2 regions of the Phyllobacterium sp. genome follow, and region 2 is predicted to be linked to the other one. Evidence: predicted binding sites of a transcription regulator. Region 2 holds the regulator's gene; the other holds the start of a gene.
What was found. The regulator PhoB, encoded in region 2, activates phosphate uptake and scavenging genes when phosphate is short. The targets are predictions, from matches to a motif close to TGTCATNNANCTGTCAT.
Positions count from the first base shown of each region.

Region 1: AAAB35_RS25810 (esterase-like activity of phytase family protein) is a predicted target of PhoB. The motif match lies at 2,592-2,608, and genes of this name have one in related genera.

Region 1 is NZ_JBBNAM010000384.1:1,669-7,507, forward strand. Features, by position in the region: gene AAAB35_RS25790 (DJ-1/PfpI family protein) at 1-562, shown strand, start outside; gene AAAB35_RS25795 (hypothetical protein) at 588-998, shown strand; gene AAAB35_RS25800 (YafY family protein) at 991-1,701, shown strand; gene AAAB35_RS25805 (DUF1013 domain-containing protein) at 1,746-2,438, opposite strand; gene AAAB35_RS25810 (esterase-like activity of phytase family protein) at 2,664-4,865, shown strand; gene AAAB35_RS25815 (NAD(P)H-quinone oxidoreductase) at 4,925-5,839, opposite strand, start outside.
Region 2 is NZ_JBBNAM010000211.1:5,341-11,179, reverse strand. Features, by position in the region: gene pstA (phosphate ABC transporter permease PstA) at 1-519, shown strand, start outside; gene pstB (phosphate ABC transporter ATP-binding protein PstB) at 542-1,363, shown strand; gene phoU (phosphate signaling complex protein PhoU) at 1,386-2,111, shown strand; gene phoB (phosphate regulon transcriptional regulator PhoB) at 2,129-2,815, shown strand; gene arsC (arsenate reductase (glutaredoxin)) at 2,913-3,335, shown strand; gene AAAB35_RS14500 (hypothetical protein) at 3,383-3,565, opposite strand; gene AAAB35_RS14495 (ATP-binding protein) at 3,756-5,816, opposite strand.

The sequences.
Region 1 (5,839 bases), on a different contig from region 2:
GGTATTCGTCGATAAGTTCGCCGATTGGGAATTTGGTTTGCTTTCAGGCTCTGCCACCGAATGGTTTGGTGGGCGCGTCGTTGCTTTGTCACCATCGACGGGCCCGCTCCGTTCGATTGGCGGGCTAAAGCTTACTCCTGATCGCGGCGTCACGCCGGAAGAGAATGCCGACCTCAACGGTCTCGCTGTGATCGGCGCGGATAGCTGGACCGAAGAAAACGCTCCTGACATTTCGCCGCTGCTGAATGCCACTCTGGCACGCGGAGCGATCGTCGGAGGCATATGCGGCGGAACACTCGCGCTGGCGCGCGCCGGCCTGTTCGAAGGCCGCCGCCACACGAGCAATGGTGCCGGGTGGATACAGTCGAAGATCGGAGAGTATCCAGGGGCAGAGCTTTATCAGGATGTGCCGCACGCGGTGCGCGATGCTCACATTGTCAGCGCATCCGGAGCCGCGCCGGGCACATTTGCGACGAGTTTCCTAGAGGCCTTGCTGCCGGAGCAGGGCGGTCAGGTGGCCGAGATGCGCGCGTTCATTGCGCGGGAATACCAGACGGCTTGAAACGGGCCGAGCGAGGACGCGTAACATGAAGACGTGGACTGAGAAGCTGAACACCGACGATCAGCACGAGGTTAAACCCGCGCCGATCAGTATCGCGGGTATGAAGGCGGGGGAAATCATGCTCGTCCCGACCGCGCGCCAAATCGATGATTTCATTCGTGCGCTCCCCAAAGGGGCGGAGATGGATGTGAGGACGATGCGGCGGGCGATGGCAAAGGAGCACAGTGCGCAGGTAACCTGCCCGATTACTACTGGCTTCCATCTGCGGACCGTCGCAGAGGCTGCCTACGAGGCGTACCAACGGACAGGCGATGCGGAGGCAATCACACCATTTTGGCGCGTTGTAAACGTCAGGACGCCGACGATCACGAAACTATCGTTTGGTGCGGCGTTCGTACTCGAACAGCGCCGGCGGGAAGGATTGAGCGATGCGTAGGGCGGATCGGCTTTTCCAGATCGTACAGAAGCTCCGCGGTGGCCGGCTCGTTACGGCACGCCAGCTTGCCGACAAGCTCGAGGTGTCTGAACGAACCATCTACCGCGACATTGCCGATCTGCAATCGACCGGCGTGCCGATCGACGGCGAGGCGGGCGTGGGATACATCCTGCGCGAGGGGTTCGATCTGCCGCCACTGATGTTCACACGCGACGAGGTCGTCGCGCTTGTCGCTGGTGCACGGCTCATAACGGCATGGGGCGGCGCCTCGATGGCGCGCGCTGCCGAAGAAGCCATCATCAAGATTGGCGCTGTCCTGCCCAAAGAAGAGCGCCCGCGCATCACCAATACACATATCCATGCTTCTGGAACGAGCATCACTGAGAATGATCGAGCGCTGATCGATCTTGCAGAGAATGCTTCCGAGCAATGCCGGGTGCTTTCGATCACCTATACGGATCTTGAGGGCAAGGAGAGCAGCAGGAACATCAGGCCACTCGGCCTCTGGTTCTGGGGCAAGGTGTGGACGTTGATCAGTTGGTGCGAGCTACGCAATGATTTCCGCACATTCCGTATCGACCGCATAGCGAAGGTCGAGAAGATCGATCGAATTTTCCGCCAGGAGCGCGGTAAGACACTCGCTGATTTCTATCGCCGGGTCGAACTCAGCGAGACGCCCGAAACGCGGGCGAAGGCCTCATAAAAAAGCCCGGCATAGCCGGGCTTTCACCTTTTGTCGGGAAGAAATTACTGCTCGTCTTCGTCCTGGTTACGGCCCTTAAGCGACGACAGCTTGGCGAAGACCTTGTCGGCATCGAGCTCTTCATCCTCTTCACGGACCTGCGGCTGCACATCGAGGTTTTCCGTTGCCGAAGCCGGCAGCAGCGTATCACCGCTTTCAATCGGCTGTGCCGGGCGACCGCGTGAGGAACGCTCGACTTCGATGTCGAGATCGATCTGCGAGCAAAGACCGAGCGTTACCGGATCCATAGGCTGCAGATTGTTGGAGTTCCAATGCGTGCGGTTGCGGATCTGCTCGATCGTGGATTTCGTGGTACCGATCAGCCGCGAAATCTGTGCATCCTTCAGTTCAGGATGGTTGCGGACCAGCCAAAGAATGGCGTTCGGACGATCCTGACGCTTGGACAGTGGCGTATAGCGCGGGCCCTTGCGCTTGGTTTCAGGAACGCGAACCTTCGGATCGGAAATCTTCAACTTGTGGTTGATGTCGGCTTCGCCGCGCGCGATTTCCTCGCGCGAAAGCTGGCCCGTGATCAGCGGGTCGAGGCCCTTGATGCCTTGTGCAGACTCGCCATCGGCGATCGCTTTCACTTCGAGCGGATGTAACTTGCAGAAAGCAGCGATCTGTTCGAAGGAAAGGGCAGTATTGTCGACAAGCCAGACGGCCGTTGCCTTTGGCATAAGAAGCTGGGTGGCCATAGATATAATCCTCTCGTTCGTCCGCTCCGGTGGCGCGGGACGTGGGTTCAACCACAATTTCCGGGAATTCGAGGCGTTATATAGCTTCATTTTAACCGATGAGCAAGAATCCGATTCAGCCGTGTGATGACCCGCCTCGCCGTTTCATCGAACTGTCACGAAACTGTCATCGTGCTGCAATGCGGCTGCGCCAACGATCTCCGCAAACACAACCGGAGGTCTAATATGTCTAACAGGAAATCGCTGTATCTTGGGCTTTGCGGAGCGCTCCTCGCATCCGTAGCCCTGCCTGCCGCCGCCGATCCTCTTTTCAATCGAATCGCCAGCTTTCCCGTGGCTGATAACCTGCCGCACGACGCAGACAAATCGAAGCCGACGTCCGCAGAGATCATTACGGTATCCGGCGACGGCAAGACGTTGATTTACTCCGATAGTCCCTACGGTTCGATCGGCTTCATCGACATCACTGACCCGGCCAAGCCGCAAGCTGGCGGACTGATCAAGGTCGAGGGCGAGCCGACTTCGGTTGCGGCGCTCAATGGTAAGGTCTTCGCTGCGGTCAATACCTCTAAAGACAAGGTCAACCCGTCGGGTCGCCTCGACATCATCGACATCGCATCGCGCAAGGTGCTCTCAAGCTGCGACCTTGGTGGGCAGCCGGATTCTGTCGCGATCTCCCCGGATCAGACATTTGCGGCCATTGTCATCGAGAACGAGCGCGACGAAGAGGTCAATGACGGCGCGATACCGCAGCTTCCATCCGGCAACCTCAAGGTCCTAGCGCTGAAAGACGGCTCGCCCGATTGCGCAGCTATGAAGACTGTCGAGTTGACGGGGCTTTCGGAGATCGCGCCGGAGGATGCAGAACCGGAGTTCGTTTCGATCAACAAGGATAATCAGATCGCTGTTACGCTGCAGGAAAACAACCATATCGCCATCGTCGATGCCGCGACCGGCAAGATCGTCCATCATTTCCCGGCAGGTGCGGTCGATCTAGACAAGATCGACGTCAAGAATGACGGTGCGCTCAAGTTCGACGGCAGCATGAAAGGCGTGCTGCGCGAGCCCGACACGATCAAGTGGCTCGACAATGATCGTTTCGTCATCACCAATGAAGGTGACTACAAGGGTGGCTCCCGCAGCTTCACCGTCTTTTCCAAGGACGGCAAGCTCCTCTATGAGTCTGGGCCGTCGCTCGAGTGGAAGATGGCGGAAGCCGGCCACTACCCGGACAAGCGCAACAAGAAGGGGGTCGAGCTCGAAGGCGCTGAGGTCGGCAAATTCGGCGAAACCAATTACCTTTTCGTCGCGAGCGAGCGCGCTTCCCTCGTCGGTGTCTATAAAGATACGGGTACGGACCCCCAATTCGTTCAACTGCTCCCTTCGGGCATTGGACCGGAAGGCGTCCTTGCCATTCCCTCGCGCAATCTTCTCGTGACAGCCAACGAGTCCGATCTCGTCAAGGATGGTGGTGCCCGTTCGCACGTCATGATCTACGAACTCAAGGATCAGCAGCCTAACTATCCGCAGATCGTCTCGACGACCAAGGACGACGGCACACCACTCGGCTGGGGCGCCCTTTCCGGTCTCGTCGGCGATTTGAAGGAGCCGGGCAGACTCTATGCCGTGTCCGACTCGTTCTACTACTCATCGCCGACGATCTTTACCGTCGATGCCAAGCAGACGCCGGCGAAGATCACGGACGCGCTCGTTGTCAAGCGCGGCGGACAAGCAGCCCAGAAGCTCGATATCGAGGGCATCACCACGGACGGGCAGGGCGGTTTCTGGCTTGCCAACGAGGGTGACCAGGCCAAGCTCGTACCGCATGCGATCCTCAACGTGAACGACAAGGGCGAGATCAAGAAGGAGTTCGCCTTGCCGGAAGAGCTCCTCTCCAGCCAGACACGCTATGGTCTCGAAGGCGTTACCCGCATTGGAGAAGGCGATGACGCGATCCTGTGGATGGCCATCCAGCGCGAGTGGAAAGATGACGAGAAAGGCTTCGTCAAGCTGCTTGCCTATAACGTCAAGGACAAAAGCTGGGGTGCCGTTGCCTATCCGCTCGACAAGACCGAAAATGGCTGGGTTGGCCTCTCAGAGATAACCGCTCACGATGGGCAGCTCTACATCGTTGAACGCGACAATCAGATTGGTCAGAAGGCAGCGATCAAGCGGCTCTACCGCGTTGCGCTTGACGGCTTGAAGCCGGCCAAGATCGGCGAGAAGCTTCCGGTCGTAACCAAGGTGCTTGCGCATGACTTTTTGGGCGATCTGAAGGCTTCGAACGGCTATGTCGTCGAGAAGCTGGAAGGTTTCACCATCGATGCCGACGGCAACGGCTATGCCGTCACCGACAATGACGGCGTCGACGATTCATCCGGCGAAACAATGTTCTTCGGGATCGGCAAGGTCCAGGCGACAAACTGAGATTTTCGTGTCGCGAAAAACGAAGGGGCCGCAGATGAGCACCTGCGGCCTTTGTTGTTTCAGCCCACATCGAGCACGATCTTGCCGATATGATGCCCGTCTTCCATTCGCTCATGGGCCCGCCATGCCTCGTGCAATGGGTAGACCATATCGATGACCGGCGCGACACGACGCCCGGCAAGTAGCGGCCAGACTTTGAGCTCCAATGCTCGCGCGATACCCGCCTTGAACTCGACCGGCCTGTTGCGGAGGGTTGATCCTGTGTGCGTGAGCCGTTTAACCATCAGTTTGGAAATGTCGCTTGTCACCTTTGCCCCGTGGAGAAATGCAATCTGGACGATACGCCCATCGAGTGCGGCGGCTTCATAATTCCGCTCGACATAATCGCCGCCCACCATGTCCAGGATGAGATTTGCGCCCTTGCCGGCGGTCGCCTCTTTCACCGCAGCGACGAAATCCTCATCGCGGTAATTAATGGCATTGTTCGCGCCAAGCTTGAGGCAGGCTTCGCGTTTTTCCTCCGAGCCGACCGTGGTGATCACCGACGCGCCAAAGGCGTGGGCGAGTTGGATGGCGGTCGTGCCAATGCCGGAGGAGCCGCCATGTACAAGAAAAGTGTCTCCCTCCTTCAAACCGCCTCGTTCGAACACGTTGTGCCAGACGGTGAAATAGGTTTCCGGAATGGCCGCCGCCTCTATATATCCGTACCCGGCCGGGATCGGCAGGGCATTGGATTCGTGCACGTTGCAATACTGGGCGTACCCGCCACCAGCAACGAGGGCGGTGACGCGCTCGCCGACGCGAAATCGGGTACCGTTGTCGCCGACGGCGACGATGTCGCCCGCGATCTCCAGTCCGGGAATATCGGAGGCACCGGCGGGCGGCGGATAGTGGCCCTGTCGTTGCAAGACGTCGGGCCGGTTCACGCCCGCGGCTTTCACCTCGATCAAAAGTTCGCCGATATTCGGCTCACG
Region 2 (5,839 bases):
GCGGTCCCGTCGATTGTTTTCGGCTTGCTCGGTCTCGCAGTCTTCATCAACTTCCTGCACATGCCACGCTCGGCATCGCTGGTTGGCGGCCTTGTCCTGACACTGATGACCCTGCCGACGATCATCATCGCGACGCGGGCAGCCCTTCGCGCCGTGCCCCCCTCCATTCGTGCCGCGGCGCTTGGAATTGGCGCATCAAAGACACAGATGGTTTTCCATCATGTGCTGCCGCTTGCCGCGCCCGGCATTTTGACCGGTACGATCATCGGCCTGGCGCACGCCCTCGGTGAGACGGCGCCGCTTCTCCTGATCGGCATGGTGGCATTTGTCGCCAACAATCCGGTGACGCCGCTCGATCCTTCGACGGCATTACCGGTGCAGATCTACATGTGGGCCAACGAGGCGGAGCGCGCCTTTGTCGAGCGGACGTCCGGCGCTATCATCGTGCTGCTTCTCTTCCTCGCAATCATGAACATTACGGCCATCATTCTGCGTCGCCGCTTCGAGCGTCGCTGGTAACTCTTCGGGAGAGGACCTAATTATGAACCTTATGACGGAACGAAATCTCGAAAAGGCGGTAAACGACAAGATGAACGCCCAGCCCAACGCAATCAAAATGCAAGGCAAGGATGTCACTGTTCACTATAACGAGAAGCAGGCCCTGTTTGGCGTCAGCCTCGACGTGCCTGAAAAGATGGTCACGGCGCTGATTGGCCCCTCCGGCTGTGGCAAGTCGACATTCCTGCGCAGTCTCAACCGCATGAACGACACGATCGAAGGCTGCAAGATCGGCGGCAAGATCACGCTCGACGACGAGGATATCTATAATCCGAAGATCGACGTCGTTGAGTTGCGCGCCCGGGTCGGCATGGTGTTTCAGAAGCCAAATCCGTTCCCGAAGTCGATTTTCGAAAACGTTGCTTATGGCCCGCGCATTCATGGCCTTGCCAAGAATCGCCATGAACTTGATGAAATCGTTGAAAAAAGCCTGCGCCGCGCCAGCCTCTTCGAGGAGGTGAAGGATCGCCTGCACGAAGCGGGCACGGGCCTCTCGGGTGGTCAGCAGCAGCGCCTCTGCATTGCCCGCGCCATCGCAGTCAGCCCCGAAGTGATCCTGATGGACGAGCCGTGCTCCGCGCTTGATCCGATCGCCACCGCGAAGGTCGAGGAACTTATCGACGAACTGCGCGAAAACTACACGATTGTCATCGTTACTCACTCGATGCAGCAGGCGGCGCGTGTTTCGCAACGCACGGCCATGTTCCATCTCGGCAACCTGGTAGAGGTGGGAGATACGGAGATGATGTTCACAAGCCCCACCGAAAAGCGCACACAGGACTACATCACCGGACGCTTCGGCTGACGCAGGAACAAGGACCAAGAACATGACTGAGTTGCAGCACACTGTGCGCTCTTACGACGACGAACTGAAGTTCCTGACGCACAAGATCGCCGAGATGGGTGGGCATGCCGAGCGCATGGTCGAACAGGCGGTTGCCGCCATGGTCAATTCCGACAACGCTTTGGCGCAGCGCGTGATCTCCGATGATTTGATTCTTGATGCGGGCCAGCGCGAGATCGATGAAAAGGCGATTACCATTATCGGTAAGCGCCAACCGATGGCGATCGACCTGCGGGAAGTCATCGGCACGATCCGCATTTCGTCTGATCTTGAGCGCATCGGCGATCTCGGCAAGAACATCGCCAAGCGCGTTGTTGCAGTGACCGATACACGCCAGACGCTTTCCGTCTATCGGGGGCTGCAGACTATTGCCGAACTTGCCCTGACGCAGCTGAAGGACGTGCTAGACGCCTATGCGACGCGCTCTGTACAGCAGGTCAACATCGTACGCGAACGCGACGACGAGATCGATGCGCTCTATACCTCACTGTTCCGCGAACTCCTGACCTACATGATGGAAGACCCGCGCAACATTTCGGCCTGTACCCATCTTCTATTCTGCGCCAAGAACATCGAGCGCATTGGCGACCATGCCACGAATATTGCCGAGACCGTTTATTACATTGTGACCGGTTCGCAACTACCCGCGGAGCGGCCCAAGGAAGACCAAACCCACACCATCGTCGTGGACGAGACGACCGAGTCCTAATTAACTAAAGGCATGATATGGCAATAGCTCCCAAAATCACCGTTGTGGAGGACGAGGAAGCTCTAAGCGTCCTTCTCCGTTACAATCTTGAAGCTGAAGGCTATGTTGTCGAGACGATCGCACGCGGTGATGAAGCAGAAATTGCACTGCGTGAGAACGTGCCGGATCTCTTGATCCTCGACTGGATGCTGCCCGGCCTTTCGGGCATCGAGCTTTGCCGTCGTCTGCGGGCGAGGCGGGAGACCGAAATCCTGCCAATCATCATGCTCACGGCCCGCGGTGAGGAGAGCGAGCGCGTTCGCGGTCTCTCAACGGGTGCCGACGACTATATGGTGAAGCCGTTTTCCACACCTGAATTGCTGGCCCGCATCAAATCCATGCTGCGCCGCGTGAACCCGAGCCTGCTTTCGCATGTGCTGAGCTTCGGCGATCTCAAGCTCGACCGCGAACAGCACCGCGTCTTCCGCAAGGAGCGCGAGTTGAAGCTCGGCCCTACCGAATTCCGCCTGCTCGAATTTCTGATGCAGTCGCCTGGCCGGGTTTTCTCACGCGGCCAACTCCTCGACAATGTCTGGGGTGCCGACATCTATGTCGATGATCGCACTGTCGACGTCCATGTCGGCCGCCTGCGCAAGGCCATCAATATCGGACGTTCGGTTGATCCGATCCGCACAGTGCGCGGCGCCGGCTATTCGTTCGGCTGATCTTTGGGCCAACTCCGTTTAAAGGCGTCGCGCTTGTTGCGGAGCCTCTTTTATCGCCAGCGGCCGGAACGTTTGAGAATAGCGAGGGGTGCGCCTGATGACCGTTACCATCTATCACAATGCCAAGTGCGGCACCTCCCGCAACACGCTTGCCATGATCCGCAATGCAGGCATCGAACCGGTCATCGTTGACTATCTCAAGACACCGCCAAGCCGCGAAACCTTGAAGGAGCTGATCAGCCGGGCAGGGCTCACCGTCCGGGAAGCCGTTCGCGAGAAGGGCACGCCATATGCCGAACTCGGGCTCGATAACTCGGCCCTGACCGACGACGAACTGCTTGATGCAATGGTCGCCAATCCGATCCTTATCAATCGACCCTTCGTTGTTACTGAGAATGGGGTGCGCCTCTGCCGTCCTTCCGAAGTCGTTCTTGGGATTCTACCCGAGCCCCAGAAAGCTGCGTTCACCAAGGAGGATGGTGAAGTCGTGATTGACAGCAAAGGAAACCGGATCCCCTGAACAGGCTTGGTAGAGCGTGTTCGTGGAATGTCCCGACAATCGCGCCATCACACATCGCCACCCATCATTTTGAGCAGGATCTCCAATTCGCGGCAGTTAGCGATCGTTTCGATGAGCAGGCGCTCGCTGCACCCGCTCAACAGAATAATGAATTCTGTCTCGGTAATTCCGATGCGAGACAGTTTTTCACGCAGTTTACGCTGCGCGTTGCGGACGGCAGATCGGCTCATTGCTCATCTGGCTCCCCACTTCTCCCTTCATGACGGCATAAGAACCGTCCGGGGCGGCTTTATATGATCTCCCAACGTCCTATTGCATCACAGCCTGGCGCAAGATTCTATTTCGTCTTTCTTATGAACTTGCCCTACCACTCTTGGCTATGTTCAGGCCAATGAGGAAGGAAGGGTCCACCATGACCGATCAATAGGCCTGACGGTGTAGCGGCGGGTACTTGGACGATGTCGGATTGCTCGCGGCTGCATCAGAGTTTTTGGTCGGGATTGAGAAGCGGAACACAGCACCGCCGTCTGGGTGATTGGCGGCTTCAATCGTCCCGCCATGGGCGTTGACGATTGACTGGCAAATGGCCAGTCCGATCCCCAACCCACCCTCCTTTGTGGTGAAGAAGCCGTCGAAGATCTGCTCTATATGTTCGGTTGCGATGCCGATGCCGGTATCCCTGATCGAGAAGGCCACATGATCGCTCTCGTCCAAACTGGTTTCGAGATAAATCTCACGTCGCGTGTGGGGCGCCATCTTCATGGCCTGGATGCTGTTGACGATCAGGTTTACGATGATTTGCTGCAACTGAATTCGATCGCCGCGTATTAGCGGAAGGTTCGGCTCCAGCCTTAAATTGATGACGACGTTTTTGTCTTCGCTCTCGTGACGAAGAAAAACCAGGCATTGCCGCACGATGTCATTCAAACCGAGCAAAGCATAAGTCGGCGCACGATTGCGGGCCATGTCCTGGATCCGATCGATGATATCACTGGCGCGCTGCGCACTCTCGACGACACGAGAGGTCAGTTGATCTGCCTTTTCAAGATTGGGTCCGGCTTTCCTGAGATAACGCAGGCTGGTTTGCGCATTCATCAGAATGGCCGCTAGCGGCTGCTTTATCTCATGCGCTATTGACGTCGTCATTTCGCCCAGCGTGGAAAGTCGTGCAGCGTGGGAGAAGTCCGCCTCGATCTTTCGCAACTTCGCTTCTGCCTCGAGGTGTGCAGTATTGTCGATCATCATGAGTAACGTCGTGTCCAGACGTTCGCCCGGGACCGGAAAGGTCATCAGCAACAGCACGTCGATGAGTCGACCGTCGAAGGTTCTGACCTTCAATTCTTCGACGTGGTTTCGTATACCGGAAAAATGCGCGAGCATGACACGTCGCGCGGCACCCGGCGTGCCTGCAAACAGGTAGGCCACGGGGCCAATGAACTCCGAGCGTTCCTTTCCTCCGAAAAGCGCCATGGCTTCGTCGTTTACGTCAAAAACCTGGACGAGTTCGCACGTAAGATCGACGAGTTCCGGGTGTTCTTCCGAATAGGCGGCCATGTCGCTAAGACCGCCGGCTATGAGGCGATCGAAAATACGGCCCGCTGCCCGGGCGTCTATCTGCCAGACGGGGATTGGCAAGTAGGAAATCAGATTGCGATATCGGTTCTGGCTGGCTTCCAGTTCAATAACCGCATTCGGCGCGTGCAGTGTCGCTTCGACACGGACGAAGACCGTGTCCGGGCAGCGTGGATCGGCCGCTCTCCAGCCCGTCAGGACCACTTGTTGCAATCGCCCAACCACGGGAATTTCCCGCGTTTCCGGCTCCGCGTCGGTCTTCGCGGCCAGGGCGGTTAGCAAATCTCCAAGTGCAGCGCGGCTTTGCTCTGGCCAGAGGCTGGCGACGGGCCGATCGATAACCCTGTCGCGATCTGCGGGCAGGCCGAACAACTGTACTGCCTCATCGTTGACGTCGGTTACCTGGACGGCCGTCAGCAGCGTGTCCCATCGATCGGGGCACCATTCGTCCGCGGTTGCACCGCGGCTTAGCTGGGCATTGGCGGGATCAAGCAAGTGCCGGACACGCTTGAGGCTGAATTGCCAGCAGGCGGCTCGTCCCAAAGCAGCGATCTGAGACGCTGAAGCGCCAGAGCTTGCCGCCACGTTCGCCGATACTGCGGAATATTCGATAACATCCAACGGATTGCCGAGACCGTCATGCCGGATGGCCAACCGAACGTTCGCGTTGATCGCCCCACCGGTATGCGAACGCCGCCTCAGGGGGCCTTGCCAATGCCCGAGCCTGAACAGCTTTTCCCAAAGCATTGAGGCTTCGGCGTGTTCCAGCATCAGGTCGCTGAAATGCCGGCCAAGCATGGCCGTCGGCTTCCATCCGTAATGGGTTTCGGTCGCAGCGTTGCTATATTGAATGTTTCCTTCGAGATCGTAGCGAATAACACTGTCGGTCGCGTAATCTGCGAGTTCCATCTGCGACCTCCGTTGAGAAACGC